2 linked regions of the Methanococcus voltae PS genome follow. The protein of the gene in region 2 binds, or shares a complex with, the protein of the main gene of each other region. Links are inferred from orthologs where the notes say so. Each region holds a gene or a part of one and is shown on either strand. Other genes may lie near its edges.

Region 1 (16,006 bases), on a different replicon or contig from region 2:
ATGATACTAATATATCCTATTTAAATGCTTTATTTATATTTTACCTAATAACAATTATAAATCCGTTCACTGGACTTTCAGGTGCTAAATTAAGATATTTAGATTTAATAGCTGTTATACCACATGGTATTTTTGAATTTGGAGCTGTAGCTTTGTCCATATCTTTGGGAATACATTATGCTTTAAAGATATTACCTTTATCTTACACATTAAACTTAAATTCCAAAAAAGAAAATTTTTCAAATGAATCATTGGATAATAATACTAATAATACTAATAACGAAAATAATAGGGATAATAACAATAAAAGTACAAATATATCAGGTATCAAAAATCTTCCAAAGTTAAAATTAAGAGATTATATAAATTATATTATATTATTGGGAACTATATTAACTCTCGTAAGTATTGCAGGTTTGTTGGAGCCATTAGATTGGGCTTTAAGAAATTATTCAATAGCTAATAATATAAATATGATAGATTTATTCATAGAATCTTATAAAAATCTAATATATTATGTAATACCAGGTTTAATTGGTGATTTATTGTCAAAATTTTAATAACACTTTCCATATAATATAAATACCTTAATAAACAACATATTGAATAATATATTAAATAATACTAATACTAATAATACTAATAATACTAATAATAATTTTTATTTTTTTAAGGTGATTGTATTATGTTAATTGATAGTCATATTCATTCTGACACTCGCTCATTTGAAGATTTAGAAGCTTTATCGAAATTTTTAGATGGCGTAATTACTCATGCACATGACCCTATGCCAGTTTACTCATTCGAAGTCTCCAGGGCTCATTTTGACAAATTATTAATGTTCGAACCAAAGAGATTTGAAAAGGTAGGTTTAAAATACTATGTCTGTATTGGCATTCATCCAAGGGCTATACCTCAAAAGATAGATGACATTGATTATCAAATAATCAAAGAATATTTAAAAAATGAGAAAGTTGTAGGCTTAGGCGAAGTAGGGCTAGAATTAGCTACTGAAACCGAAATAATAATCTTAAAAAAGCAAATGGATTTAGCAGAGAGTTTAAAAAAGCCTATAGTACTTCATACACCAAGAACCAATAAAAGAGAGATTACCAAAGAATTATTAGAAGTAATCGATGAGAGCGATTTAACAACCAATATCATCATAGAACATGTAGATTATGAAAATATTGATTTAATACTGGATTACATTGTAAAAACAAACGATTTAAAAATTTCTGAAAATCCCGATTATAAAAATAATATTCATATGGGTTTCACAGTACAACCTCAAAAATTAACGCCTGAATCAGCAATGGATTTAATCAAATACGTTTATGAGCGAGAGGATTTAAAAGCGCTTAGGGAGTCAAATAATTTAAAAATAATGATAAACAGTGATATTTCAAGTGCCCCTTCTGATATATACAGTCTTTTAAAGATGAAAGTTGTTTTGGAAAAAAATTCGGGGTATTTAAAATCTGTAAATTATAGTGCAAATGATTTAATAAATAAAATGTTAGGGGAAAATGCAAAAGAAGTATTTAATTTATAATCAATATGTAATTATAAACATAACATAATAACTATAAATTATAATTTGTATTATTTTACACATTTATATGTAGTTTATATTTCTTTTTCAATATTTTCAGCTTTTTTTTCAACTTTTTCAAATTCTAAACCATACATTAGTACATTATTTTCTTTTAATTTGGTTCTATAACTTATAATATTGTTCATTTGACCCATGCTAAGTTTAGCATATTCTAAATTAGAAATGGTTGTTAAAAAACTTCTTAAATTTTCTGGAGATTTTATTTGGTACATATTTTTAGCGCCAGTTGATATAATAACCGGAGTGTTATATTTTTTAGCAAGTTTGATATTTCTTTGGTATGAATTTAATAGTCTTGCTATTTCATAGCCTTTTTTTACTAAAATATCCGAAAAATTTAAATTTAAGCCTACTCTATGCACGCTACCTAATCTAGCGGTTATATGGTCTATTCCAGAGTCTAAACGTCTAAATGCTGGGGATGTTAATATATCTACGTCATCTTTTTCAAGTGCAAACCTATTAATATCTAAATCTCCACCTTTTACCATTAATACATCACATTTGCCCCTATATTTTTTTATGCCTTTTTCTAAATCTTTAACGCCTGAAGCATACAATAAAATTCCTGAATAAACATTTAAACCTGCAGTATTACCTAATTCTTTACACTCTAAATATTTTTCTTTGCTATAATCCGTTTTTTCTACTTCAATTTTATCTGATTTTCCAGCCGTATTTTTTTCTACTTTTTTTGATAAGTGTACATTTTGAGTAAAAACAAAGCCTTTCCATCCGATTTTTTTTAAATATTCAATTCCTTCGGATGTATTGATGTAGTTTATATCAATATATTCTTTTTCGTCCTTTTTGAATTCGTTTTTAGTATTTTTAGTCATATTTGTCCTTTTTGAATTTTTAACCTGTAAAACGTTATTGGTACTTTAATTTAAATGTTAAGCACTATAAAATTAATATACTAAGTCATGATTACTTTAAACTATCGTATAATATCACAATAATCTTTATTTTAAATTTTAAAAATAATAATAAAATTAATATAAATTATTTATCTATCTTGGGGAGTTTTAACTTCGTCTACAATTTTAGTACCTGCAGCTACCTCGTCGATACTATGTATAACACCGTTCATTGTTTCAATTACATCTTTAATAACGTCGTAATCTAAATCGTAGCCTTCTATAGTAATTTTAACACTTTCCGTGGATTTATCGATTTCATATACTGTGATATTTACACCATCGATACCCTCCAAAGCACAAATTTCAAGTGCTAAATCTGTTAATTTGGGTTCGTGTGTTTTTAATACGTCAAGAACTACTCTTCTAAGTTTTGTCACGCTTTTCTTCCTCCAAAGCACGTTTTCATAGTTTATTTTAGTTTTATTTTAGTTTTATTTTTATATTATCTATGTATTTTAAGCCACGCTTTTAAATGCTGTAACTAAAGTTAATCCAAATTTAAATGTCTAACTAATAATATTGACTCTATAAATTTTAATATATCTTATAATATATAAAATATATTATATATCCCAAATCATCTTATGAATTAATGATAAAATACTGAAAAAATCCTATAAAAATTATAAAATATTGTATCTGATTGATAAAATATTAATAGTGCATAACTGATATTATTACTAATAATAAATTTAATAATATTCTATATTATAATCGAATTATGATTAATTATATTAATCTTATAATCGTACTATATCATAAAAAATATAGCATTTATAAAAATACGAGTGATAACGTGATATTACACCCTAGACCTTCTCCAATAGCCGCAACAATGTACCAACTAAGAGATATGGGCGTAGATGCCATAATTATGCACGGACCTAGTGGTTGCTGTTTTAGAACTGCAAGACTTTTGGAAATAGATGGCATAAGGGTATTTACAACGGCTATGAATGAAAATGACTTCATATTTGGCGCAACTGAAAAATTAAAGAACGTAATTGATGATGTAATATCCTATTTACGTGAAGAAGATTCAAAAGACCCTAAAAACCTTAAAAGCTCTAGATTATTAAAAATAGGAGTTGTAGGAACTTGTGCTAGTATGATAATCGGTGAAGATATAACTGGTTTAAATGAGGAATATGGAGACAATGAATTAATACTTGCCGTAGATATCCACAGTGGACTTACAGACAATACAATAGGCGCTATTAGAGCAATGGAAAGTGCTTTAGATGTAAATTTAATTTCTGAAGAAGAATTTAATAGGCAGGTTGAATTATTGAATAAAGCTACTGAAGTAGAAAAAGCCAAGGGAATGGCAAAGAAAAAATATTTAAAGCCAACTTACGACGATGATATCGATGAAGTAATAAAAATATTCAAGGAAAAAATAAGAAATTCAAATAGTTCCAATAGTTCAAGTGATTTAGATAACTTAAATAACGTTAAATCAAAGCCTGTAATAGCTTGTGTTTTAAATGCGAAGAAAGAAACATCGTACTTATTTTCACACCCTATCGTGGAAATAAACAAAGCTTTCAAAGATGATGCGGCCATAATAAACATTGCAAATTTAGACAATAGTGTAGGATTTGAAAAAGTAAAAAACGATGCAAAAAATGTATTATCAGAATTTAAGGAAAATGGGATAACCATAGATTATATAACGGGTGGATTAGATGAATATCCAATTACAGGTTCTAAAGCTTCCGAAATATTGAATAAGTTATCTAATTCAAATAATATTGATGAAATTCCAGATATTATATTTGTTTCAGGAGTACCGCACGCTTTAGACGATAAAGTACTTAGCCAGATTAAAGAAAAAAACCCTAATGCGGTTACAGTTGGCATAAGTGACGGTCCTAGACTTTATTATCCAATAAAAGACATGTTTGACTATGGTATTATTGAATTAGATGCTCACGCTAAAGTTTTAGGTAAGAAAAATATTGTAAAATCCCGCTTTGGAGAATTAATAAAATATACATTTTCTAAAGAATAAACGTAGAATAATAATAGAATAAAAGTAGATTACATTAATACTTTAAATTAATTTATAAATATATAAATAAACCTTAAAAGATATTAGATATTATTTAACATTCTATAACGATTATAATATTATCGTTAATTTATTTTAAAAATTAATCTTTTAGTAATCGAGGGAAAATATGCAAAAGCCATGGGTTGAAAAATACAGACCAAATACTTTAAGCGAAATTGTGGGTCAAAAAGAAATAATAGAAAGACTTAAAAATTATGTTGAAAAGCAATCAATGCCACATTTACTATTTAGTGGTTCACCGGGTGTTGGAAAAACCACTGCAGCGTTATGCTTAGCAAAGGACCTTTATGGCGAAGAGTGGAGAGAAAACTTTTTGGAATTAAACAGCTCTGATGAGAGAGGTATTGACGTAATAAGGACAAAAGTAAAGGATTTCGCAAGAACAAAACCAATCGGAGATGCACCATTTAAAGTCATATTCCTTGACGAGAGTGACGCTTTAACATCTGATGCTCAAAATGCTTTAAGACGTACAATGGAAAAATACTCCGATATATGTAGGTTTATTTTAAGTTGCAACTATCCAAGTAAGATTATTCCTCCAATTCAATCAAGATGTGCAATATTTAGATTTTCGCCATTAAAAACAGAAGATGTTTTAGAATACATGGAATACATCTCAAAAAGTGAAAATATAACCTTGGATAAAAGTGGTAGTGACGCAATAATTTACGTATCAGAAGGCGATATGAGAAAATCAATAAATGTTTTGCAGACTGCAGCGGCTGTTTCCAATGAAATTGATGAAGATATAGTTTACAAAGTATCTTCAAGGGCTAGACCTGACGAAATTAAGAAAATGTTAGATTTAGCATTAAACGCAAGATTTATGGAATCAAGGGAACAACTTTATAAACTAATGGTCGATTGGGGAATGGGTGGACAAGATATCCTTACTCAAATCTTTAGGGAAGTTCCATATTTGGATATCGAAGAGCATGAAAAAATATCTTTAATTGAAGCTATAGCAGAATGCGACTTTAGGATTGTAGAAGGCGGAAACGATAGAATTCAGTTATCAGCGTTATTGGCTAAATTAGGGGCATTATAAGTTAATTTTACATTATGGTATAAATTAATTTCAAATAAATATATATCGTAGTAAGTCATAGTTTTGATTAACTTTAATGATGTAATATTTAGACAATCTAACAATAAATGATGTGAAAAAAATGGATGCAAAAAATAGCGAAAATAAAGAAAATAACGAATTTAACAACCCCGAATTTGATATTATTGAAGTAAAAATCCCTGCAGGCTTGCCTCAATCAGTAATTGGCAGATTACTATCAAACTACGAAGTTCAACACGAAGTTAAAAAAGATGAGATAACGCAACAAGAATACCCTGTATTATTTGGTTTTAAGAAAAATGTTGAAGAAGCTATGGCCAATGTGGTATTGTACACTGAAATGAGATTTGCATTAAGAGATATTGCAAGATTATCAAAATTCCACAAAATACCTGTTAAACTATATTCAAAAGATGAAAATGTTCAACATATATTAAGCGTAGCAATACAAGACTGTTTAAAAGCCGATATTGAAATAATTAATACTGAATTAGACCAGGAATCTGAAATTATAAAAGTTTTAGATAACGAAATATATGTGTATATTTAATCTAATTCAAAAAAAAATGAATTTTTACTTTTTTCATCATATTTTTTTGTTTTTATTTTCAAAGATATTATTAAATATCAACTTAAAATTACTTAAAATTAATTTCCATATCTATTTATAATATTGTATTTTATAGTACTATAATAAATTAAATAATAATATAATTAAACATAACTTTAATAAATAATACGAAAATATATTACAATCATTATATAAACTTGAAATTTAAATTATAAAACTTTATAAAATTTAAAAACTTTAGACAGCTGGTGAAATAATGTTTATGGGAGCCATTACCAAAAATGGATTAGATATTGCCGAAAAATCAAGAGAAATAGTAAAATCAAAGATAAAAGATGTTTTAGGAACAAAATACGAGGATTACACTGAAGAACAAATGGGTATAATTGAAAGAGTTGTTCACGCAACTGCTGACCCCGAATATGCAAAATTAATGGATTTTACAGATGACGCAGTAAAAAACGGTGTCGAAGCAATAAAGAATGGAAAACCTATAATCGTAGATATTTCAATGGTTGAAGCAGGAATTCGGTATGAAAATATCTATAACAATATAAAAAGTGAAGAAACAATCGAATTGGCAAAAAAAGAACAAATAACAAGAGCAGAAGCTGCAATGAGATTATTAAAAGACAAAATTGACGGTGGAGTTGTAGTAATCGGAAATGCACCAACAGCATTAATAGAAATTGTTAGATTGACAAAAGAAGAAAATATAAAACCTGCTCTAGTTGTGGGGGCACCGGTGGGCTTTGTAAAGGCTGCAGAATCTAAAGAATTATTAAGAAATTCCGAAAATAGCGCTATTTCAACAATAGGTCCAAAAGGAGGAACTCCAGTAGCTGTTTCCGTTGCAAATGGGATAATCGCATTAAGTAGGAACGAAAAAGCATAATTAACTTAACTATAGAATTATAACATAAAATAATATAATATAAATTATATCTTTTTTAATAAATTATTTATTTTAAATTTTAAACATCTCAAAAATGAAAAAAAAGTATTTTAGTATTTTATTAAATTATTTTTATTTTTATTTTTAAGTTCTTATCTAAATATTGGTTGTACTGAGCATTTGATAGGTAATGGCAATGGCCTAACCGGACAATCTTCAGTTTCTGATTTTATATTCGTTATTAACTCATCTAAGGTCATTACTTCTTTAACTGGTTTTTTGGTTGAAGATTTAGCTCTAACGGTTACATTTAAGTTACCTTTTTCCATTTCCTCGTCACCAATAACTACAACGTACATAGACCAGTCTTTACCCGCATTTCTGATTTTTTTACCGATACTTTCTTCTCTATCGTCGTAATCAGCCCTTATTCCATTAGCTCTTAATGTTTCAGCAACTGAAAGCGCATATTCTTGATGTTTATCGGAAACTGGTATAACTCTAACTTGAATAGGTGCTAACCAAGTAGGTAACATTGGAGGCACGTCTTCGAGAGTGTTTAAGTAAGCTCCTTCTAATAAACCACATAATACTCTCTCAACACTACCTGTAGGTGAACAGTGTAATATAATAGGGTTTATTTTTTTATCGCCATCATTTACAGTAATGTCAAATCTTTTTGCACTTTCTACATCGATTTGAACTGTAGGGTTTTCAATAGGTCTTCCAAAGCTATCTACAACAGCCATATCAACTTTACCAATCCAGTAGTGTTTTCTTGCAGGTAAAATTTCTAAAATTACATCTTTTTCGTATTTAGCTCTATATTCTGTGATTATGTTGTATAACCAATCTTTGTGTTCATCGTAGAAGTCTTTTGTAAATCTAAATATGATTGAGTAAGGTGTTTTTAAGTCATCACCAGTTTTTAAGCCCATCCAGAACTGTTCTTCAAATGCTTGTTTTGCTTGTTCCATGTCTATACAAACAGTGTGCATATCAGGCATTGTGAATGCTCTCAATCTTTTTAAACCTACTAATTCTCCTCTTTGTTCGTATCTGAAGCTGTAGGTTGATAATTCGTACAATTTTAAAGGTAAGTGCTTAGGTAATAAGTACATATCTTTTTTCATCATAAATTGACCAAAGCAAGCAGCAAATCTTAACATTAAGTCTTTATTGCTTTGTCTGAATCTATATTGTCTTTCTCCAAATTTATCAGCATGTTCTTTAATTGCTTTGTTTCCTAAATCATACATTACAGGAGTTTCAACAGGCATAGCTCCGTATTTAACAACTAAGTCGTAAACATAGTCTGATAATAAATCTCTGATTAATTTACCTTTTGGGTACCATCTAAAGTGACCTGCATCTGAACTTGGTTCATAATCACAAATTTCTTTTTCTTTGATGTATGTAACGTGAGGAGGTTCGCTTTCACTTTTCTTTTTGCTTTTTCTATCTTCTTTATTTTCTTTAATTCCTAATTCATGTTTTAATAATGCTTTTAAACCATCATCTTTAACTGTTTTAACACTTTTTTCATCCATTTCAATTAAATTAAAGTCTTTGTCTACAACATAGAAAGTGGTTTTTGATTTTTCCTTTTCTTCAGCATCTTCGGTTCTTTCAGCACTAATTTGTCTCGAAAGTTCACTTAATGGGTGACCTTTACAGCTAATTTTAAATGCCTTGTACCATCCAAATGGTGACCTTAAAACATTGTATTCAGGTGCTAAAATTTCTTCAACATCTTTTAAAATCTTTTTAGCAACATCAGGAGAGCCCAAATTACTTGAAAGGTGAGCATATGGGTATAATACAATATTTTCAACCTTTAAATTTTCAGCAGTTTTCTTTATTTCATCAACAACGTTTTTAACAACCGCTTCAGGGTCGGATTCATCGTCTCTTTCAACCGCTATAAAAACGGTTAAACATTCGTCCATTTTTCCGCTTAATTTTTCAGTTTCTTCAGCCATTTTAGTTTTTTGTTTAGCTTCATATTCTAAATAATCAGAGTGTATCATTAAAGTTTTCATTATGTCCCTCATTATGAATTTGAATTATAATTTTATTTTAATTTTTAATATTTTTAATATTTGATTAATAGATACTAATATTATTGATATATCATTGTTATATTTACTCGAAATATGATTTTTTCTATTCTGAGTTATGAAATTATAAATTGATATAATTCACATACTTATTTACTTACATATTATAAATATTTAATTTAAATAGTTAATTAACATATCAATATTATGATATTTTAGAATAATATTTTAGATGATACGAAGTTGAAAATTATGAATCGAAAAAGTAAAAAATTAATCTGTTTAGGCTTAGAGGGGACTGCTGAAAAAACAGGAGTGGGTATAGTCACCGAGGATGGAGAAGTACTGTACAATAATACAATAATCTACAAACCGCCATTACAAGGAATAAATCCTCGTGAAGCTGCAGACCATCACGCGGAAACCTTTATAAAACTTTTAAAAGACGCATTTAACAACGTGAATCCAAAAGATATTGATTTAGTGGCTTTTTCTCAAGGACCTGGTTTAGGTCCAAGTTTAAGAGTGACTGCAACGGCGGGGAGAGCTTTGGCTCTTTCACTAAATAAACCTATAATCGGCGTTAATCATTGTGTAGGTCACGTAGAGATAGGAAAATTAACAACACCTGCAAAAGACCCTTTAACATTATATGTAAGCGGTGGAAATACCCAAATTTTGGCTTACGTAGGTAATAAATATCGAGTAATTGGTGAAACTCACGATATAGCTATAGGAAACTGTTTAGACCAATTTGCAAGAAGTTGTGGATTACCACATCCTGGTGGCGTATATATCGAACAAATGGCAAAGAAATCAAAAGATAATTTGGAAAATCGTGGAAATTACTTAAAATTACCCTACACAATAAAAGGTATGGATTTATCTCTTTCTGGATTACTAACTGCGGCAATTAAGAAATCAAAAGATACCAGTGGGAATCATACTTTGGAAGATGTATGCTACTCTTTACAAGAAACGGCTTTCGCAATGTTAACAGAAATAACTGAGAGAGCTTTAGCACACACCAATAAGTCAGAAGTAATGTTAGTTGGAGGAGTTGCTGCAAACGACCGTTTAAAAGAAATGCTACAAAAAATGTGTAATGAGCAAAATGTTGACTTCTATGTGCCCGAAAAACAATACTGTGGCGATAATGGGGCTATGATAGGCTGGTTAGGTATTTTACAATATAAAAATGGAAAAAGAACTGATTTAGCAGATACAAAAATTATGCCAAATTACCGTGCAGATATGGTGGGTGTAAATTGGATTAATAATGAGGATAATATAAAAATAAATGAAGCTCAACGAGTAATACCCGAAAATTTAATTGGAAAGGGTGCTGAGGCAGATATTGAAATTATTGATTATTTAGGGAATAAATCTATTAAGAAGACTAGGATAGTAAAAGGTTACCGTGTAAATGAGTTGGATATACTTATAAGACAAAGAAGAACGGTAAAAGAAGCAAGATTTTTAAATAATGTAAAAAATTTAAGAATTTGCACCCCTACAGTTTATGATATAAATAAAGATGAAAATAGCATAATAATGGAATTTATCGACGGTGTATCTTTAAAAGATTATATATTAAATAATAAATGTCTAAATCCTGATTTAAAAAATTTATTAATTAGAGTCGGTGAATCAATTGCTAAAATGCACAACGAAAACATAATTCACAATGATTTAACTACCTCTAATTTTATGGTTAGTCAAGACAATGGGTTATGTAATGAATCAAATATTAAATTATATGTGTTAGATTTTGGATTAGCAAAATATACTGACGTTTTTGAGGATAGGGCGATTGACTTAATTGTTTTGAAAAAAGCACTAATAAGCACACATTACAAACAATTTGACGAAATTTGGAATAATATTCTGGAAGGCTACAAAATTTCTAAAGATTATGATAAAACTTTAAAAATGATTGATAAAGTTGAAAAAAAGGGTAGATATTTATAATTTTTAATTAAATACAATAATTATCTTACTAATGGATGTAATTAAAATTTATAAGAGTACGTCTGTATAAGCGAATAATAATAAAGTATAATTGTATAAAATGTATTTTGATATGTATAAAATTATAATAGAATTATAATAGAATTATAATAGAATTATGATAAAATTTTAGATGGTGAAACTGATGTATATTATACCTGCTGTGGATATGAAAGAAGGCAAATGCGTGCAGTTAATACAAGGAGACCCCACAAAGAGACATGTGGAGTATGACAACCCTGACGAAATAGCTAAAATGTGGATAGAAAATGGTGCAGAGATGTTGCACCTTGTAGATTTGGATGGTGCAATTGACGGAGAGCGTGTAAATTTACCCTGTGTTAAGAAAATAATTCAAGAGTCAAAAGTACCTGTTCAAATGGGTGGTGGCATAAGAACCATACAAGATGTGGAAGAATTAGTCGATTTGGGGATTAATAAAGTTATTATCGGTACTGTGGCAGTTCAAAATCCAGATTTTGTTGAACAACTTGCTAAAAAAGTAGGTAGTGACAAAATAATGGTTGCTTTAGATGCAAAAGATGGTAAAGTAGTTATAAAAGGATGGAAGGAAAAAACAGAGTACACACCAGTTCAAATGGGTAAAATTTTAGAAGAAAAAGGTGCTGGTAGTATTTTATTTACAAATGTAGACTCTGAAGGTCTTTTAAATGGTATAAATATCACACCTACAAAAGAACTCGTAGATAACTTAAATATACCGATTATAGCATCTGGCGGAGTAACTACAATCGAAGATTTAATTGAATTCAAAAAAATAGGTGTAGCTGGCGTTGTTGTAGGTTCTGCATTGTACAAAAACAATTTTAAACTACAGGACGCAATAAATACAGTAAATAACTTTAAAATTTAATAATTTATTTTATTGTAAAATATAAAATAAGATTTTGATATATGATATTTTAATATAAATAATATAATTACTATTTTCATTAGTAATTTTCGTTTATTTTTAATCACATGTCCACTCGAACGGTAATTGTACCAAAAGTCCTTTTACTGTCTTCAAATAATGCAAAGTCTGTAATAACTCTTTGTATTGCTGATTTTTCATTTACCATAGTTACGTGGTCAGTAATTACGATTTCTTCAAACTTTTCTTTTTCAATCGTTTTCATCATTTCTTTAATAACTTTAATACTCATAATATCCAACAATTTGGTGTCAATAGATATATGGGATAATTCCCCGTTATTATTTTTAACTAATTTAGCAAATGCGTCCCAATCTCTTGATTTTACTTCTACATAATCTTCTTTTTCAGAAATTATGTATCCTCTAGCGCTCATAAGTACTATTATATTATCCTTAAGTCTTTCAAGCTTTTTAACATCTGTATCGTAGAAATAAAGGTTTGTAATATGTTTACAATCTTTTATTTTGGTAGTTTTTTTACTATATATTTCATTGGTTTTTAAGATATCCGTTTTACTTATAATGCCCAATATATTGTTTTCTTCATCTAAAACTATTAATCTACCAACTTTACTTTTTATCATTAATTTTTGAGCAGCTAATGCAGATTCATCGCATCTTATGGTTACTAAATTCTTGGATTTAGTCATTATGTCTTTTATTTTTGTTTTACCAGGTACTGATTTCTTTTCAAGGTCATTGAATGTAACAATTCCAACAAGTTCTTTGTCAGAATCTACGACCGGATAGCCCAAATGTTTATGCTTCCGTATTACGCTATTCAAAAAATCTACAGAATCATTTTCATTAACTGTAACGACCCTAGAAGACATTATTTGACTTACACTAAGCTTATTTAATATTTTTAAGTCGTACAATTTTATTAAATCGCTTTCACTTTCCAATATAAATTTGTTTATATAAGTAAATAAATATTCTATTGAATCATGTTCCAAGCCTATGTTGTATACTCTTTCTATCGTAGATAATTTATTAAAATACATATAATATCACCAAAATTCATTAATATTCTAAAAATACCAAAATATTGTATTTATTAGCAATAAGGGCTAATAACAGAGTTATTGAAAATATTTCTATATATTATACTATATTTATTTATCTAATTGAATTTAGGTAGTATGATAACTATTAAAAATTAAAAAATAGAAAAATAGAAAAATAGAAAAGTAGAAAAATTAAAGGTATTTAAAAAAATATATTATAAAATTAATGTGGTATAATATATTATTTAGTTATAATTTTATATTTTTAGCTTATTTATATTTTTTCTTCCTTTTTTAATACTTCTTTTGCAATTTCTTTAAATCTATTGTAGTTAAAGCTGTCCCAGTCTTGAATTTTTTCTTTCCAAGGTATTGATGTAAAGATGATTGAACCTAAGAGCATAGCAGGAATAACTGCAGCACCTAATGCTACAAATATGCTTTCATATCCGCCGTAACCTGTTGTAATTAAACTGTACGTATGGAATCCTAAGAACACCAATAATGACACTGGTGTAATTATACCTGCGAATACTTTCCATAATGAACCCATTTTAATAGGGGACAATCTATCGATGTATTCAACAAGTTTTTCACCTTTAAATAACCATATTGCCGCAATAGCTTCTAATATACCAACTAATGGTAATGTTACGTTTGAAATGAAGTTATCTACTATATCTAACCAGTATAAACCAGACTGAGTTACGAATATTAAACTCCCTAGAATACCTAATATTGTAACAATAAACGAAGTCTTTTTCCTGCTGATTTGGAATTTATCGATAATTGCAGACGAGAATGACTCCATTAAGGATAATGCTGATGAGATACCTGCAATAACGAAGCTTAAGAAGAATATAATACCAAATTCTCTTCCGAAAGGCATTAATGAAATTGCCGTAGGGAATGTAACAAATGCCAAAGTAATGGATTGTTGAACAACTTCAGTTATTGGTATGTTCTGTTGGAATGCCATGTATCCCAATGTTCCAAATACCGCAAGACCTACAATTAATGAGTAGAATGAATTTGACAAAGCTACAATAAGTGAACTTTTTGTCAAGTCAGTTTTTTCAGGTAAGTAACTTGAGTATGCTATCATAATACCAAATCCTAAACTTAAGGAGAAGAATATCTGACAGAATGCGTCAACCCAAATTTTTAAGTTAGTTATCTTTGAAAAATCTGGAGTTACGTAGAGTAAGATACCATCGATACCACCCGGTAAGGTAAACCCTCTTATAACTAATGCAACAGTCATAAGGAATAGTATGGGCATAAATACCTTGTTTGCTCTTTCCAAACCTTTTTTAACCCCTGAATTGATAATAACATAAGTTACAACCCACGCAAGAACAACTGATATTAACGATAATAATGGGAATGTACCTATTTCACCAGGCCCACTTGAGATTTGTAATATATCATTGAAGAAGAATCCTCCGATATCTGCAGGTATTCCTATGAATAAAAGCTGGTATAAGTATGCAATACCCCAACCAAGGATTGCCATATAGTAGGTAGTGATTATAAATGCAGTAAATACGGAAAGCCAACCTAACCATTCGAATTTACCGTTTAATCTTTTCCAAGCAAGGGGTGCGGAACCCTTTGTAGAATGTCCTATAACGAACTCTAAAGCTAAAACTGTAACACCAACAATAAATAAACCAATTATATAAGGTATAAGGAAAGCCCCTCCACCATTTTCATAAGCCATGTATGGAAACCGCCATATGTTTCCTAAACCAACCGCAGAACCAATTGCTGCGATTATGAAACCCAAATTAGAGCCCCATTGTTCTCTTGCACTCACAATATCTCCTCACAATATGATTTGATGTATATTATTTATTTATATACAATATCACCACATCAGTTTTGTAAAAACATTAAGTAACATTATATTTTATATTTAATTTAATTTAATTTAATTTATCAATATGTTATATTCAATTTATATTTTATTAATATCATTATTTATAATTATAAATGTAATTTTTTATTATTCATATATTTATATTTCGATATATTATTTGTTATACATATTATATATTTATTGAGATATAATTGGTATTTTGGTTAATAATACTCAATAAACCTTATGTTAAAAATAATTTTTAATCAAGATAATAAAAATATATCTATCTCTTAGAAGATATAATTTAAAAAAAAATAATATAATTAAAAATATATTAGATTAAACTATAATTTATAATTTGAACTTAGATTATAGATTATATTAATTTTGAAATATATCTAATTATATCCCCATCGGAAATTATACCAATCAATTTTCCATCATCGTCAACTACAGGAAGCTGGTTTATAATTTCTGAAGCAGTTCCGTTTATATCCATTTTTTGCAAAGCTTGTTTAATTGTTTCAGAAGGTTTAACAGATATTACATCTTTTGTCATTACTTCTTCAAGAGTAGTTTCTAAGGTGTAGACATCTTTTATTAAGTTGTAGCCTACATCTGTGGTCGTTATAATGCCCATTAAAACCTTATCGTCGTTTACTATAGGTAAGCAACTTACTTTGTTTTTAAGCATATTTTCAAATGCGTCAACAACAGATTCGCTGGTTTTTGCAGATACTACATTTTTAATCATTATTTCTTCAATAGTGCTATTTAATTGCTCCATATTATCCCTATTTTTAGTATTATAATAAATATCTAGATATTTATTACCCTAACTTGAATTTACTTGTTTATTTCAATTTTATGTAAGTATATTACTACTATATTACTATTATAAAGATTTTAAATATACTTATTTGCGTATATCACTAGGTAATTAGTAAATAATTATTACACAACTATTAATAAT
Region 2 (15,917 bases):
TCTTAATTTACCGTCCATACATCTTACTCTTACTCTACTTGCGCCTAACATTTGTTCGATAATTCCTAAAAGTTCATTTTCTTCTTTTCTTGGAGTTCTAACTCTAGTAGGTTGTGTTTGTTGTTGTCTTGGGTCCATTTATCTCACCTTTTAAGTTTAACAATCTATTAAATCATAACATAATGCAACATAATTATAATTAATATTGTTAAATTTTGTTAATTTATTTATTAATCATTCCTTACTTATTTATATACTTAATTATCATTTTTTAATTGCAAAGAATATTATTTCTTAAAATACCTATTGAAAAATGTAAACTTAATAAACAATGGGGTACTATTACTAGATTATTATAAAATTATTGATTATAATTATTAATTATTAAGCGATACGAATATAGGGGTAATATGATATTATTATTCATTATACAAGATATTATACAAGATTTTGAGGGCATATTATGATTATAAACTTACGAGCATTTTTAAAACCAACTGAAAGCTATGATAAAGTAGCTAAAGCAATAAAAAACATATTTCCTGACGCAGAATTAACTTTGGAAGACCAAAAATATGTTTTAGGAACTGCAAAAGATATTAATGTATTTAAACAATTATTACGAACTGAGGAAATATTGGATACTGGAAGAATGGTTTTAGAAAGAGGAGCTTCAGATAAATTATCTAAATTTTACATAAATAAACAAGCTGCTTTTTCAAATACATTAAATTTCGATAAAGATGTACACGGCGGTATTAGAATATCTATTATAATTGATGAAAAAGACGAAGAAGAGTTTAAATACTCAAAAAACTATAAATATTACGAAGATTATGAAGGAGACGTTAGTCCAGCATTGTTGCATTTAATTAAGAGTATTGCACCAAAAACTAAACACGGATATATAATCAATGAGTACGAATTGGACGAATATTAATCGTAAAAATAAAATTAAAAATAAAAGTAAAACTAATTTTAAATTAATTTAAAATAATAATTTTAATGTGAAAAATAAAAATAAGTAATATTTGGATACAAATAATAATTTATAAAAACAACCAATATTATAAACTAATAGACTAATGGTATAAAAACCAAAATTAATTATGATTTATACAACATAATTATTTATAGTTATTTTAGGGTGAAGTTATGATTAGGTATGTAGCATACAAAATAAAGCCAGAAGAGTTTTTAAACAATGAAATATCGAATAAAGCTTTAAATTTAAATGGAAAATACATTCACAGAGTTAGATTACTAGGAAAAGCTTCTAACATTACGCAAGAAGGCGTAAAAACATTCCAAGTAAACGACGTTGTTGTAAAGGATTTTGAAAATACTTCCGAAAACAAATTCCAAGAAGGCGATTTGGTGGATATAATCGGAAGAATCGGGATATATAATGAAGAAAGATACGTTTCTTTGGAAGTTCTCAGTAATAAATCCGAAAATGCCGAAAAATGGACTCAACTTAGGGAAAAAGAAATCGAAGAAACTAGAAAATACGTGAATGACGAAGGTAATCAAACATACAATAGAGATGAGTACCAAGAAGGCGAGTTTTCCGGTTCCAGCGGTTCATCAGGTGATGGATTTGAAGATATGGAAAACGAAGCTTTGGAAGAACTTTTTGGAGAATTAGATGCTAAAGATAACGTTTTAGATATTATAAAAAATAATAATGAAATAGGTTACTACGATATTTTAGATTTGGCAGAAATCTCTGAAGAGGAGTTAGATGGAATTTTAGAAGAACTAATCGATAATTCCGAAATTTACGAACCAAAACCAAGAGTATATCGTGAAATGTAATTATCTTAAAATTTAGTTTAAATTGCTATTTATAGGGAATTTGTTATTTTTTCTTATTTTTTCTTATTATTTTATCCATTTTATACTTTAATTTAGCATTTTTTTATCATACTTATTTATATTTTGATTAGGATAATAGATATTGTGGATATATTTAAGAATATATGCAAAACCTTAATTTATATGATTAAAACAAATTTACACATACAACATAAAGAGGTACATTATGAAGTTCGAAGATGAATCAAAACCTGATTCCGAAAATAATCAAAATGAATTGAACGATGAACCAAAAGATAATAACAACAATAATATAATTGCAAATACCAATAATACGAATAATAACGATAACGATAAAAATACAAATAAATCTATCGATAAACATGAATCTAAAACTAAAACTAAAAATAAGAATTCTAAAAGTTTAGTGTATTTATTCATTGTAATCATCGTAATTGCAATATTATTAACAAGTTCATTATACTTCGTAAATTTATTAGGGGCTGAAGAAGAACACGCAAACATTGCATTAATTGATTTTAACGGTGCTTTGTATTTAGACACGCCTCAAGATGATTTATTCACAGAATATCCTCCAGATGTTTATGATTACATTGATTGGTTGGACGAAGCTGAAAAAAACCCTGATATCAAAGGTATAATCATAAAAATAAACTCACCTGGCGGTAGTAGCATAGCAAGTACTAAATTAGCTAAAAAAATAAAAGAAGTATCAAAAACTAAACCTACAATAGCATACATTGAAGCTATGGGCGCATCTGCAGCTTATAGTGCCGCTTCATCAACAGGGTATATCATATCCGAAAAAGAAGCGATCGTCGGTAGTATTGGGGTAAGAATGGATATCTTACATTACTATGGATTAATGGAAAAAATAGGCGTAAACTCTACAATTATCAAAGGCGGTAAATACAAAGATATTGCGTCACCATATCGTCCAATGACTGAAGAAGAACATGCAATGTTGCAAAGAATGGTTAATAATTCATACGTGGAATTTGTATCGCAAGTAGCAGAAGATAGGAATATGACCTATGAACAAGCCAATAATCTTGCACAAGGTAAAATTTACGATGGTAGAGATGCTTTAAAGCTCGGTTTAGTTGACGAGAATGGAGATTTCGACCAAGCAGTTAAAGTATTGGCAAAACGTACAAACTTATCACCTAACGATGTATCGATTAAGACCTATTCAAAAGAAGATACTAGAGCCGACACATTATTTGGATTTAGCTCAAAAGAAGCTTTTTATTACGTTGGTAAAGGTATAGGTTCAGAAATGAGCCGTAGTTTTTCACAAGAGATGTATGAAAACTCCTATAATTATGAATTAGTTCAATAATTAAAGATATACTTAAAAATATATTTAAAGATAGAATTAAAAAATACAATTAATTTATTTAAAAATCGAAATATATGCAATATTTGGATTAATGCAATATTTGAGAATATAAAACAGATTATATAATATATTCAAAATGATATGGCATTATTTTAAATATTTTTAATAATTTAGGCGAAAATATGGATAAAGAAAAATTTAAAGATATAAAAAATTTTTTTAGGGGTAAAAAAGTAATTGTTTCTTACTCTGGCGGGATAGATAGTACTTTAGTAGCAAAATTAGCTCAAAATGGAGACGAATGTGTTGCAGTAACTATTGATAATGGATTTTTTTCAAAAAGTGCTTTGAAATACGCTGAAAAAAAGGCAAAACTAATGAATTTAAAACACGTTGTTATCGATGTTAATCAATTGGATGAAAACGCTTGCGTAGAAAATAGATGTTACGAATGTAAAAAGATAATGGCAAAAATTTTAACTGAAATAAAAGACCAATTGGAATATGATATTATCGTTGATGGTACTATTTACGAGGACCTTGTAGAAGATAGACCTGGTTTAGATGCTTATCGTGAGTATGGGGTTGTTTCACCCTTAGCAGATAATAAAATAACAAAAGATGATGTAAAAGAATTTTCATACTATCTGGGATTAGATATTCCAAAAAAAGAAACTTGCATAGCTACAAGAGTCTTGGATACGCCAATAACCAAAGAAAAAATGCAAATGTCAGAACTTGCAGAAGATTTTATAATGAATCTATTGGATATTACGGGTTATTTTAGAGTTAGAACTTTAAAAGACATTGCAATAATTGAAGTAAGCAACAAAGATGCACAGAAATTTTTAAAAACCAATATATTTGAAGAAATTGATACAAAGTTAAAAGAATTAGGTTATCACAGAGTTATGTTGGATTTAAGCTTAAAATAGGGCTAAATAATAAGTAATAAATAATAAATAAATCAATAGAAAATAGAATAAACTCAATAAATATAATACTTTTTTTGTTTGAATTTTTAAAAATCTAACTCTAAATATTAAGTTATAAAAATCATAAAATTCATAAAAATATATAACTATGTAATTATAAATTTGTATTTTTAAATTAACAAATTAACAAATTAACAAATAAGTAAATCAATAACTCAATAATTGAATAGGATAATACTTATATAACAAATGTTGAGGGGGTGTTGCCATTGAGCAAATTAACTGAAATAATTGCTACAGGCATTTTTTTAATAAATTTTCAAACAGCTTTTGGATATCCGATAATTTTAAAAGCCACTGAAGTATCGGGCGGGACTTCAAATAGTATATCATCGTTAGGAAGTTTAGGGGTTTATGAAAAAGAAATTTATTTGTTATTTATTCTATTGCTACTTTTAATAGTTATATTATTGATATGGAAGAGATATAAGACAAGTGAGTTTGGAAAAAAAGGTTCTAAAGACGATAAACTATATAATTACGACGAAGAGACAGAAACTTTAAAAGGTGATATGAAAAAGATGGGGAAATTAAGTGATACGGTTGAAAAAGGGAATAAAGATGTTGATAGTCAAGAAAGTCAGGATATTAAAAAATCAGATAAGGATGACATTAATATGTTTAAAGACTCTAATATTACATATAATTTAAAAAATAGTACTAGCATTGAAGTAATATACGAAAAAGAAGAAGAAAAAAAGTAAAATGGGTAATAATATCGCTAATAATATCAACAATATTGTTACTAATATTGATAATACTAGCAATAATATTGATAATGCCGTTATTATAGGAACATTATTACCAAAATTGACATTATAATACAATAATACCCAAATATTTTTAATTTATTGTTTATTATTAATTTTTTAACAATTGATAAGGCAATTAATCCCGAAAGTGTGGCGAACACTAATCCAACAATTGACTCAAAAGTTAATGCTACGTCGCTTAATTCAAGAACTCCAGCACCTGCTGTAACTGGTAAACTCATTATAAATGAGTATTTAAATGCGTCCTCTTTTTTCATTCCCCTATATACTGAAGTAAATAGGGTAGAACCACTACGTGAAATTCCAGGTAATATTGCAAATGCTTGAGTGATTCCGACCAATAAAGCGTCTTTATGGCTTATATCATACATGGATTTAGTTCCATGGTTTATTTTATCCGACATAATCATCATAATACCAGTAATAGCTAAGAATAAACCGATAAATTTTAAAGAACCGTAAAATGACGTAAAAAAGTTTTTTAACAATAATCCTACGATAACGGCTGGTATGGTTGATATAATCAATTTAAAACTTAAATCCATAGAGGATTTATCTTTTTTAACTAATCCTTTGGTAATTTCTATTACGTCCTCTTTAACGAACATAAAAACTGCCAAAAAAGTAGCAAAATGCAAAGCTGCAAAATAACTTATCTGTGGTTCAATTGACAACAATTTGGAGATAATTGCCAAGTGTCCAGAGCTTGAAACGGGTAAAAATTCTGTAAATCCCTGGACTATACCTAGTATAATTTGTTCAAATCCTAACATGTTTTCACTTTTTTGTAAATCGTAAATTCTTTATTTTTATTTTTAAATTTTTTTTAAATTTTTTAAATTCTTAATGTAAATATTTAAAGGTATTTAAAATCGTATTTAATATATTTTAAATAATCCCATATTTTAAAAAAATAATAATATCAAATAATATTATATTTGCACCATATTGTTGGTATTATTGGTGTTATTAGTATTATTAGTATTATTATTTGATATCCTATCTATTTACGATATTATTTATAGATTAGCATATATTTTATTTTTACATCTATTTTAACCTACCTTTAATTGCTTCAGCGTGGTTATATAAACCTTCTGCTTCTGCAATGGTGGTTACAACATCTGCAATACTTTTTAAGCCATCTCTAGTTAATTCCTGAACTGTAGGCTTTTTAATAAATGTTTCTACGCTAAGTCCTGAGTACATTTTTGCACATCCTGACGTTGGTAAAACGTGATTTGTACCGCTTGCATAATCACCAACCGGTACTGGTGCGTAGTGACCCAAAAATATGCTTCCTGCATTATTAATGTATTTTAAAACTTCTCTTGGGTTTTTGGTCATTATTTCAAGGTGCTCTGGAGCATATTCGTTTGATAAGTCTATACATTGGTCTAAACTACCGTAAACTATTGCGGAATTTTCCAAAGCTTTTACTATTATTTCCTTTCTCTTAGCATTCTGTGCAGTTTCAATTATTCGGTTCTTAATTTCAACCGCTTTATCTTCTGAAGTAGTTGTAATCACACAAGATGCATTAGGGTCGTGTTCAGCCTGTGCTAAGAAGTCAAGAGCCACATAATCCACATTTGTTTCCTCATCGCAAATTATTAAGACTTCTGATGGCCCCGCTGGGAAATCAATTGCTACTTCTCCGTAAACTAATTTTTTAGCGGTTGTAACAAATATGTTACCCGGACCTACGATAATATCAACTTTAGGAATGCTTTCAGTACCATATGCTAAACTTGCAATTGCTTGAGCACCCCCTAGTTTAAAGATGCTATCTACCTTACAAATATCAGAAGCCACTAAGGTTGCATAATTACCCTTGGTTCCATTTGGAGGGGATGTTACAACGACTTCTTTAACGCCTGCAACCTTTGCAGGAATTGTGGTCATTAAGACAGATGATGGATAGAAAGCTTTCCCACCTGGAACGTAGCAACCCGCTTTTTCAATAGGTCTTATGATTTGTCCAGTACTAATTCCATCTTTTTCCAATGCCCATTCTTTTAAATTATCAAGTTGAGCTTTGTGGAACTCGTAGATATTTTCGTGAGCTTGTTCTAAGCTACATACGACTTTAGAATCTACATTTTCATACGCAGTCTCAATTTCTTCTTTAGTAACCCTAAAGTTTTCGATATCGACACCGTCAAACTTTTTTGTATATTCTTTCAATGCAGAATCTTTATTTTCCCTAACATTTTTGAGGATATCGCCGACTATTGGCAATATATTGTCCATATTAGTCTTATTTCTGTCCATTATTTTTTGAATTTCTTCTTCATTTAAATCATCAATTTTTTTAAAAATAATCATAATGTCCCTCAGTTAATTTCTAAGATTAACACATAATTAAAATATAATAAATATATCTAAATTTGTATAGTGATATATAAATATTTACCATATTTTAAGATATTTAAATTTAAAATTTCATTTAGTATTTTAAACTTTACACTCTACAATAGCTATTTCTTCAATAACTCTTTTAATCAAGTTTTCAACTGTGTAAACGTTTTTTAAATCGTATATACTAACTATGTTTTTGAACTTTTCATTGTTAAAATCATCTGATACGTTTAAAAATTCTACAACATCTTTTTGAACGTTTCCGCCAATTTTATCGATAATAACTTCCGCAACTTTTTCATCTTTACAAATAAGGCATACATTTCCGGATTTTGCTCCTAATAATTTAATAGCTGTCGATATTTGACGAGTAGCAGAAGCTCTCACTAATATCTCTACCCAAAAATTATTTGAAATATTTTTTTTAGTCATAGCTTGTACTATACCTTGTTTAATATGGCTAATAGTAGCTATGCAATCCGCATTTAGCATTTGAAATTCAAATTTCTTGTTTAATTGAAATATGTCATTATTAATAGTTGCATTATTAATCCCAAGTATTATAAATGTCTCGCCATTGATTTTAAATTTATTTTTTTCAACTATTTCTTTCATAATTTCATTCATAATATCGCCATATGATAATAAGTGTATAGATAATAATTATAAATAATATTTATAAAATAACACATAGTATATATTAATGTACATTAGTAATTATGTATAATAATTATTTATTAATCAAGTCGAATTAAATTAAAATAAATAAAAATAAATAAAAATAAATCAAATTTGCATTTTTTTTAAAATTAATAGGGTAAATTATGTCAACAGCAGATGATAAATTTGGAAATATAATTGAAGATGAAAATAAAAATACCAATAAAGATTTTTCTTTAGAAATTGGAGATAATTGCGTGGGTTGTGGCGCTTGTGTTCCATTTTGTGAGCAGGAAGCAATAACTGCACTTGGTAATGCTACAATTGATACCGAGAAGTGTATAGAATGTCACGCTTGTGTAGATTACTGTACAATAGGTGCAATAACTATAATAAATAATAATAAAATAATATAATAAATTATAAAATTATAAAATAAAATACTAACATAAAAAATAATAGGATAATATAAAAAGAAATTATTTATTTAATTGGTGATTTATAATGTATCTTGGAAGATTTTTAATACTGGGCAAAACAGAAGAGGGTAATCCTTTTGTAACTTACAGAGTATCAAGCAGAAGTTTCCCAAACAGAGTTTCAAAGGAAATGGATGAAAATACAATAGCAATAATCCCTAAAGATTTGGAAGAAATATTTAAAAATACTTATATTACTTATAATTGTGTTAAAATAGTAAACGATGAAAAAAACGATATGGATACAATCGTAGCTACAAATGGTTCGCAAACTGATATTATCGCAGATAAAATTAAATTAGGCTTACCAATAAGAGACGCACTTTCATTATCTATGATAGGAATGGATTATGAAAAAGACGATTATAATACGCCAAGAATATCCGTAGTTTTGAACAAAGAAGAAGCTTACATGGCTTATGTAGCAAAAGATGATATTAGGATTAAAAAAGTAGATTTGGAAGAGGGCAACGCTTATTATTTAAGTGTTTATGAAGCTTGTAAGATAACAAGTCACCAAAAAATAGCAGTAGATTTAAAAACCGCTGAAGAAATCTCTAAAAACATAATGGAACACGAATATTTCGAGAATCCTGTAACTTGTGCAACAGTTATGATTACAGAAAATGGTATCGAAAAATCATTACTTTAATTTTAAATTTATAAATTTATTTTAAATATGTAAATTTTAAATAAATAATATTTTAATTTATTTAAAAAAATAGAAAATAGTTTTTATTTATATTTTAGTCTATTTTAGTCTATTATATTTTATTTTTTTTAATTTGTTTTATTACTTGTCGTGATTAAGTAATCTTTTGTGAACGTTATCATATAATTTCACAAGTATTTTTTTAACTTCTTCTTTTTCTTGTTCGTCAAAGCCTTCTAAAATATCGTTGTTTAATCCGATAGCTTTTTCCCAACAGCATTCTTTGAATTCAGAACTTTTTTCAGTCAAGTAAATTCTATTTATCCTTGCATCTTCTTTATCAACAACTCTTTTGAGGAAACCTTTTTTCTCAAGACAGTCGATTAATCCTGAAATTGAAGATGGTTTTATGCCCAAGTATTCGTGTATTTCAGACTGTGTTAAACCGTCTTTTACCCATAAGCAAGATAATACTCTAAATTGTGAAGATGTAATTTCGCAATCTTTTAATAAACTGTTGTTTAAAATGTTTAATTCCAAATGTATCAAATAAATGTAGTGGGATATTAAATCATTAGGAGTATATTTCAAATTATCACCTTTTTAAATTATACTTAGTAGTTGATATTTTGTGAGATTGATATACTTTAATAAGTTGTTATGGATATTTTTATGGATTATGCTACATATTTTTCATATCTATAGTATTTTATTTCATGTTTGCCCATACGAATTAATATAAAAATTTTATAATTAATTACTTATAAAACTATTATGTTTATTCATATATTTGAATATACGTTTAAACTATTTAATAGTTTATATTGATTGTGTGAATATATTTAATATTTAATATTTGGGGGTTTTGAGGTTTGCCATTATTATTAATATTTATTAATATAATTTAGAAATCTAATATTAGGATTATAATTTTAATTCTAATTTTTTAAAAAAAATTTAATAATGTGCACCAATAAATACATTCGAATGTAAAATATTTATCCTTATATATATTACTTTCGCTAATAATCCTAAAAAGTTGCTATATATCCAAATTTGTAATATATTAATAATAAATATTAGATAATCCAAATAAACTATAAAACAATAAAACAATAATTTGTATGAATAATATGAATAATATTAAAATATATTATAAAAATTTAAAAATTTAAAAAGTGATAACTTGATAGCATACGCAATAGGACTTTTGGGATTATTAATTGCATCTATACAGGATATCAAATCCCGAGAGATAGAAAATTATATTTGGATAGGGATGGCAGTTATAGGATTGCTTTTATCCACATACTTATCGTTCACAACAGGCAACTTTATGCCAATAATCTCTTCAATATCAGGATTTATAATATGCTTTATAATTGGTTATTTAATGTTTGTATTAGGCATCGGTGGTGCAGATGGTAAAATATTAATGGGAATGGGCGCATTAATTCCAAGCTACGCATTTCCAGTATATTCTTCACTTCAACCGTTATATACAATGGAATATATACCCTGGTTCCCATTGTTGGTTTTCTTCAACGGTGTAATATTAATGATTGTGTTACCTATATATTTGTTCTTTAAAAACCTTTCAAACGGTGTAAAGCCTAAAAAATTGAAAGAATATGTTTTAATGTTAGTTGGTGAATATATAACCGTAGCAGAAGCTAAAAAAGGAAACAAAGTAGTATTGGGAAAAGGAAAAGACGTTAAATTGATACCTTCAGTAAATGACGATAAAAATTATGATTTGTCAAAGTACAAAGATACGCAATATGTTTGGGCAACTCCGGAATTACCTTTATTGGTACCGATTGCACTATCTTACATCATAACGCCGTTTTTAGGTGACAAAATACTTAGCATTATATTGCCCATGTAATTAGTAATAGAATTAGTAATATAATTAGTAGTATAATTTAATAATTTAAAGGTTGAAATATGTTAAAGACATTACCCCCTACATTAAGGGAAAAAAAGAGATATTTGGCTTTTGAAATACTTCACAAGGAAGAACTTTCAAATGACGATGTCATAGGAATAATTAGAAGTTCCATAATCGATTACTGTGGATTTAAAGAATGTGGTATTGCTAATCCCTGGTTAATTGATTATAGCAACGGAATGGGAATTTTAAGGGTCGAAAGAACGCAAGTTGACAACGTAAAAGCTTCTTTAATTATGGTGGGCCATTATAAAAGAAATCCAATAAATATACGAGTTATGGGAATTTCAAATTCTATAAAAAATATCAGAAAAAAATTCTTGCACGTTCCTCATGAGCCATATTATAAGATAATTCAAAGAAAAAAACGAGAATATCAAAATAAGAATAATAGAAAATAAAAAAAAGAAATTAAATATCTAAATTAATTTATCAGAATATTCTTTTTTAAACAATTCTAAATTTTTCAAAGTAGTATCTAAAGTAAGAGGCGTAATTGAAACATTATTTTTATTTCTAACGGCGTGTACGTCTGTACCCTCTTCCTCATCATATACGGGACTACCATCAATCCAATAGTAATCCCTACCCCTAGGGTCTTTTCTTTGGTCAATATGGGTGGTGTACATTTTTTTAGCAAGAGTAGTGATTTCCCAAGGCGTTTTAGTATCTGCTTCATGTGGCACATTTACATTTAAAACGTCACATCCGCTATCGAATACGTCACATTCAATGGATTTTTTAAGTACATTGCTTAATATTTTAGCAGAATTTTTAAACTCAACAGGGGCATGACCTTCATTAAATTTAATATCGTCAGTTTTAACCTGCAATGAACAAGCTATTGATTTAGCACCGTGATGAGCTCCTTCAAAAGCAGCTCCAAGAGTTCCAGAAGTGGTGATTTCAGTACCTAAATTTTCACCAATATTTATTCCAGATACCACGTAATCTGGTATTTTATCAAGTATTTTAAATATTCCAAGAACGACACAGTCCGTAGGCGTTCCAGAAACGGCAAAACCTTCCGTACAGTCTGGAAGCTTAACTTTTGTTATTCTAAGGGGTTCAAATAAACTTATAGCTCTTCCGATACCGCTTTGTTGATTTGAAGGAGCTACAACAGTCACATTTGCATCAAAATTATTTTCTAATGAATTTTTTAATTCTAATAACCCATTTGATTGAATTCCATCGTCATTAACTAATAATATATCAATTTTATCCATATTATCACCAAATATTAGTTTAGCTTATTTTTAGATTTTAGATTATAAATTATTTTAGATTATTTTATTTATGATAGCTATAATTAAAAATATGTCTTTAAATATTATAAATATATTATAAATGTTTAAGTTTTATATAAAATAACAGGTATCTTAAATATACGTCAAAAAATAAAAAAATAACGTAAAAAATAACGTAAAAAATAAAAATGCTCGATGATGATTGTCATCTCTACTGAAGTCAATATTGCTATCATAGTGTATCGGATTATGAGTTTATAGCAATTTGAAAATGATGAATACACAGATACTGAGAGCACTCTTTTTTAAACTTCATTTAACTTGAATTTACTCAAATTTAATTTTTAAAATCTTATAAATTTATTGGTTTTGTCTATCCTATTTTCACTAATCTTATTTTTTAAATATTATGCTATCTAAATTTAAATAAAAAATGTTATATAATAAGAATAATAGAAAAAATGTATATTTAACAGTATATAATGCCAGATTTTATTAAAAATACTGCATTAATAATTCAAAAAATAAATTGAGGGTAAATATGATAAATGTTGTAAAATTGGGATTTTTCGGAAAAGACAACCGAGGGAATGAAAATCCATTTTTTAAAGAATTTTTATTAGATGGGGAAGAAATACTATGTTCATTTAAAGGAGTACGTGATGAATTGGTCTTTACTCCATCAAGGATAATAATGATGAATGCACAGGGATTAACTGGAAAAAAGAAAGAATTTAGGTTTTTCCAATATAGTAAAATTAATAGCTACGCTATCCAAAATTCAGGAACATTTGATTTAGACAGTGAAATAAAGCTCGTAATTGGAAGTGTAGAATACGAATTTGGGTTAGGAAAAGGTGTAGATGTAATATCTATTGGAAAATTAATGAGTGGATTAATCCAATAATTTTTTATTTTCTTTGTATAATTTAAATTAGCATTTTTTTATCTTTTATCTTTTATCTTTTATTTTTTATTTTTTATTTTATCTAACTACTGAATTATATTCTTAACAAAATATTTTTATCAGATTTATTCATAAGTTATTTTAAATAGGATACCTCATATAATATATTATTAAATTACACATTTTATTATTATAATGAGTTAATTAAGGGATATTTATGTCAAAGATAAATGTAGAATGTACTGACCCGGAAGGAAAGCAAATATATGATAGAATAATCCAAACAAACCTTGAAGATTTAGTTTTGGGTAAATCTATACTACAAGTTACTATGATTTGTAATTTGGAAGAACCTTATTTTATAATAGGAGCATTGCCTAAGTCTACCTCTAGAGCAATTAGTTTACGGGATATTGCGGAGATATCGGAAGAGATAAAACAAGATGACAAAGTTATAAAAAAATTAACTATAATTGACGAAACTTATGCTCCAAAACTCCTAGAAAAAATAGCTGTACTCGACCAACCGTCTAGATTGGAGATTGTAACTGATTCAGATATCGAATTAAACACAAAGATTTACGATGCGAAAGATGAATTCATCGATAAAGTGCTAGATTTTATGAATAGAGTATTCCCTGAGGGTATGCGCGTTAGACAAACCTTACACGGAAAATCAATTGCTATGGTGGCATCGGAAAAACCAATAGCTCCAGAATGGTTAAAAGAAGCAAATGATTTAAAAGAAACTTTAGAAAACCAATAATTTGATAAAATATACTAAAATATACTAAAAAATATAAAAAATATAAAAAACTAAAATAAATATCATAATAAAATAAAAAATATAAAAGTGAAATTATGAAGAATACAATCTCAAGAAGCTTTGAATTAAAGGATTACGCTATTCAAGGTACTAAATTCGGCGATTACTGGTTGAAATTAGAAAATCATAAAAAATTAAAAACAGAGATATCTTATATTCCAAAAGATTCAGATTTTTTTACAAAAGAGCAAGCAAAAAACGTTGTAAATAATCTTTTCGAAATTTTAAAAAGTTTTAAAGAACAATTACCCGAAAATATAGAAGTAGACATTTTATTTAAGAGCTTTGACGTTTGTAAGACGATTACGCTATCGAATGACAATACAAGTGATAAAAAAGACTTATACGCTAAAATTGAAGACGAGAATAATATGAATAATATAGATGAAATTCTTGTAAGTGTTTATTTTATTGTAAAATACGACTTATAAATTATTTATCATTTTTATTTTTAATTCAGTTATCATTCTTATTTTTTAAGATTATTCATCTTGTGAGGATGTTTCAACGATTTTTGAGGTTATTATTTTAGCAATTGGTCCTGCAATAAATGAATACGGGATTGCCACTACAATACCTATTAAAAATTTAGATGGCCAAGCACGTAATAAAGCTTCATTAACGCCTAAAACGGAAGCAGTCATTACAAGAGACATACCAAAAGCCATTAAAATTGACATAAAAAGTCCAAAAATCATATTTTGATATTTCTTATTCATTTTTTTTAGTTTAAACATAGTATATTCTCCAAAAAATAATACAAATAGTAATTAAACAATATTGAATGATATGAATATATAAATATTAACTTATTTTAAGTTAAAATAATTCAAAAGATTTAAAATGGTATAATATCTTAAAATATTTTCTAAAAAATGGACTGAGCGGGATTTGAACCCGCGGCATCCGCATAGCCAATGCGGCACTCTCCCAGGCTGAGCTATCAGCCCACTTAAAAAAATCAATTTACAAAGTAGTAATTAATCATTACATTCATATTAATGAATATAACCTTGTATAAAAAAACGCAGAGGAAGGGATTTGAACCCTTGCGGGGCAAAGCCCCATCGGATTTCAAGTCCGACGCCTTTGACCAAGCTCAACCACCTCTGCACATAAAAGAACACCAATAGAGCAATTCCTTAATCTATTGTATCTCTCGCAATATATCATTAAGTATTCTACTATATAAATCTTTCGGAATATATCCTCGAGTGTAGTAATAGGGTGTATTAATATTAAGTAATGATATTAAGTATTAATATAATGAAATTCTATGATTTAGACCATATATAAAATTACAATTATCGATTAAACTTATTAAAATTATTAAATTATTAAGTTATTAAAATTATTAAATACGTGATTATAATGGAAAATACTGCAAAACCCCTAAAATATGAAAATAACACTAAAAACTTAAAATTCACACAATGGACTATCGAAAAACGAAATTTACACGATTTAAACGAATTAAAATCAAATATTATAAAAAATTTAGAAAATAGTGATTTATTGGATAAAAAAGCTCTTTTAATGTTAAGCGGGGGCAAAGATAGTGCCACTGCACTTGCATTATGTAAAGAATTAAATATAAACGTTGAATTATGTATTCATTACGTCCACAACTGGAGCTGGGATATTTCAAAAAACGAAGCCGAAAAGTTGGCTAAAAAATATGAAGTCCCGATTATATTCCCCGATATAACCGAAAAGCTCTCTAAAAAAATTCGCGGTGCAAAAGGTAAAAGTATCTGTAGAATATGTAAAGACATAATGAAAATTAGAGCTGTAGAATATGCACACGAAAATGGATTTGATATCATAATAACTGGTGATACCGCCTTGGAAAAAATCTCGGGGCCAATTTTAGATGATTTAA

The links.
Region 1: the proteins of cgi121 (region 2) and M2325_RS05790 are in contact, whole or in part, in a crystal structure (PDB 3ENH), measured with the Methanocaldococcus jannaschii proteins. The link is inferred for Methanococcus voltae PS from one-to-one orthologs.

The regions. Positions count from the first base shown.
Region 1 is NZ_JANUCQ010000003.1:35,918-51,923, reverse strand. The notes cover bases 8,878-11,827. They hold M2325_RS05790 (bifunctional N(6)-L-threonylcarbamoyladenine synthase/serine/threonine protein kinase), read left to right. Parts: upstream 8,878-9,468; coding sequence 9,469-11,187; downstream 11,188-11,827. Other genes in these bases: hisA (1-(5-phosphoribosyl)-5-[(5-phosphoribosylamino)methylideneamino]imidazole-4-carboxamide isomerase), read left to right, coding at 11,372-11,827; M2325_RS05795 (threonine--tRNA ligase), read right to left, coding at 8,878-9,198. Also shown: M2325_RS05835 (hypothetical protein), read left to right, coding at 1-560; M2325_RS05830 (TatD family hydrolase), read left to right, coding at 686-1,555; rnp3 (ribonuclease P protein component 3), read right to left, coding at 1,630-2,457; M2325_RS05820 (DUF211 domain-containing protein), read right to left, coding at 2,628-2,918; cfbD (Ni-sirohydrochlorin a,c-diamide reductive cyclase catalytic subunit), read left to right, coding at 3,338-4,555; M2325_RS05810 (replication factor C small subunit), read left to right, coding at 4,725-5,669; M2325_RS05805 (hypothetical protein), read left to right, coding at 5,791-6,240; M2325_RS05800 (cobalt-precorrin-8 methylmutase), read left to right, coding at 6,518-7,156; more of M2325_RS05795, read right to left, coding at 7,309-8,877; more of hisA, read left to right, coding at 11,828-12,100; M2325_RS05780 (CBS domain-containing protein), read right to left, coding at 12,204-13,166; M2325_RS05775 (sodium-dependent transporter), read right to left, coding at 13,444-14,988; M2325_RS05770 (CBS domain-containing protein), read right to left, coding at 15,410-15,820. UniProt on the Methanocaldococcus jannaschii protein: Required for the formation of a threonylcarbamoyl group on adenosine at position 37 (t(6)A37) in tRNAs that read codons beginning with adenine.
Region 2 is NZ_JANUCQ010000002.1:350,532-366,448, reverse strand. What follows is about bases 6,173-9,033. They hold cgi121 (KEOPS complex subunit Cgi121), read right to left. Parts: upstream 7,938-9,033; coding sequence 7,407-7,937; downstream 6,173-7,406. Other genes in these bases: M2325_RS04875 (IMP cyclohydrolase), read left to right, coding at 8,475-9,033; M2325_RS04880 (DUF362 domain-containing protein), read left to right, coding at 8,135-8,386; hisD (histidinol dehydrogenase), read right to left, coding at 6,173-7,274. In the rest of the region: eif1A (translation initiation factor eIF-1A), read right to left, coding at 1-138; M2325_RS04920 (RNA-binding domain-containing protein), read left to right, coding at 464-940; M2325_RS04915 (winged helix-turn-helix domain-containing protein), read left to right, coding at 1,156-1,818; signal peptide peptidase SppA, read left to right, coding at 2,045-3,181; ATP-dependent sacrificial sulfur transferase LarE, read left to right, coding at 3,364-4,116; M2325_RS04900 (hypothetical protein), read left to right, coding at 4,386-4,880; M2325_RS04895 (undecaprenyl-diphosphate phosphatase), read right to left, coding at 4,964-5,722; more of hisD, read right to left, coding at 6,000-6,172; more of M2325_RS04875, read left to right, coding at 9,034-9,101; M2325_RS04870 (MarR family winged helix-turn-helix transcriptional regulator), read right to left, coding at 9,243-9,692; preflagellin peptidase FlaK, read left to right, coding at 10,288-10,989; M2325_RS04860 (Rpp14/Pop5 family protein), read left to right, coding at 11,049-11,453; 5'/3'-nucleotidase SurE, read right to left, coding at 11,472-12,281; M2325_RS04850 (PH domain-containing protein), read left to right, coding at 12,844-13,209; M2325_RS04845 (methanogenesis marker 17 protein), read left to right, coding at 13,427-13,975; M2325_RS04840 (hypothetical protein), read left to right, coding at 14,071-14,466; and 2 more genes. UniProt on the Methanocaldococcus jannaschii protein: Component of the KEOPS complex that is probably involved in the transfer of the threonylcarbamoyl moiety of threonylcarbamoyl-AMP (TC-AMP) to the N6 group of A37, a step in the formation of a threonylcarbamoyl group on adenosine at position 37 (t(6)A37) in tRNAs that read codons beginning with adenine.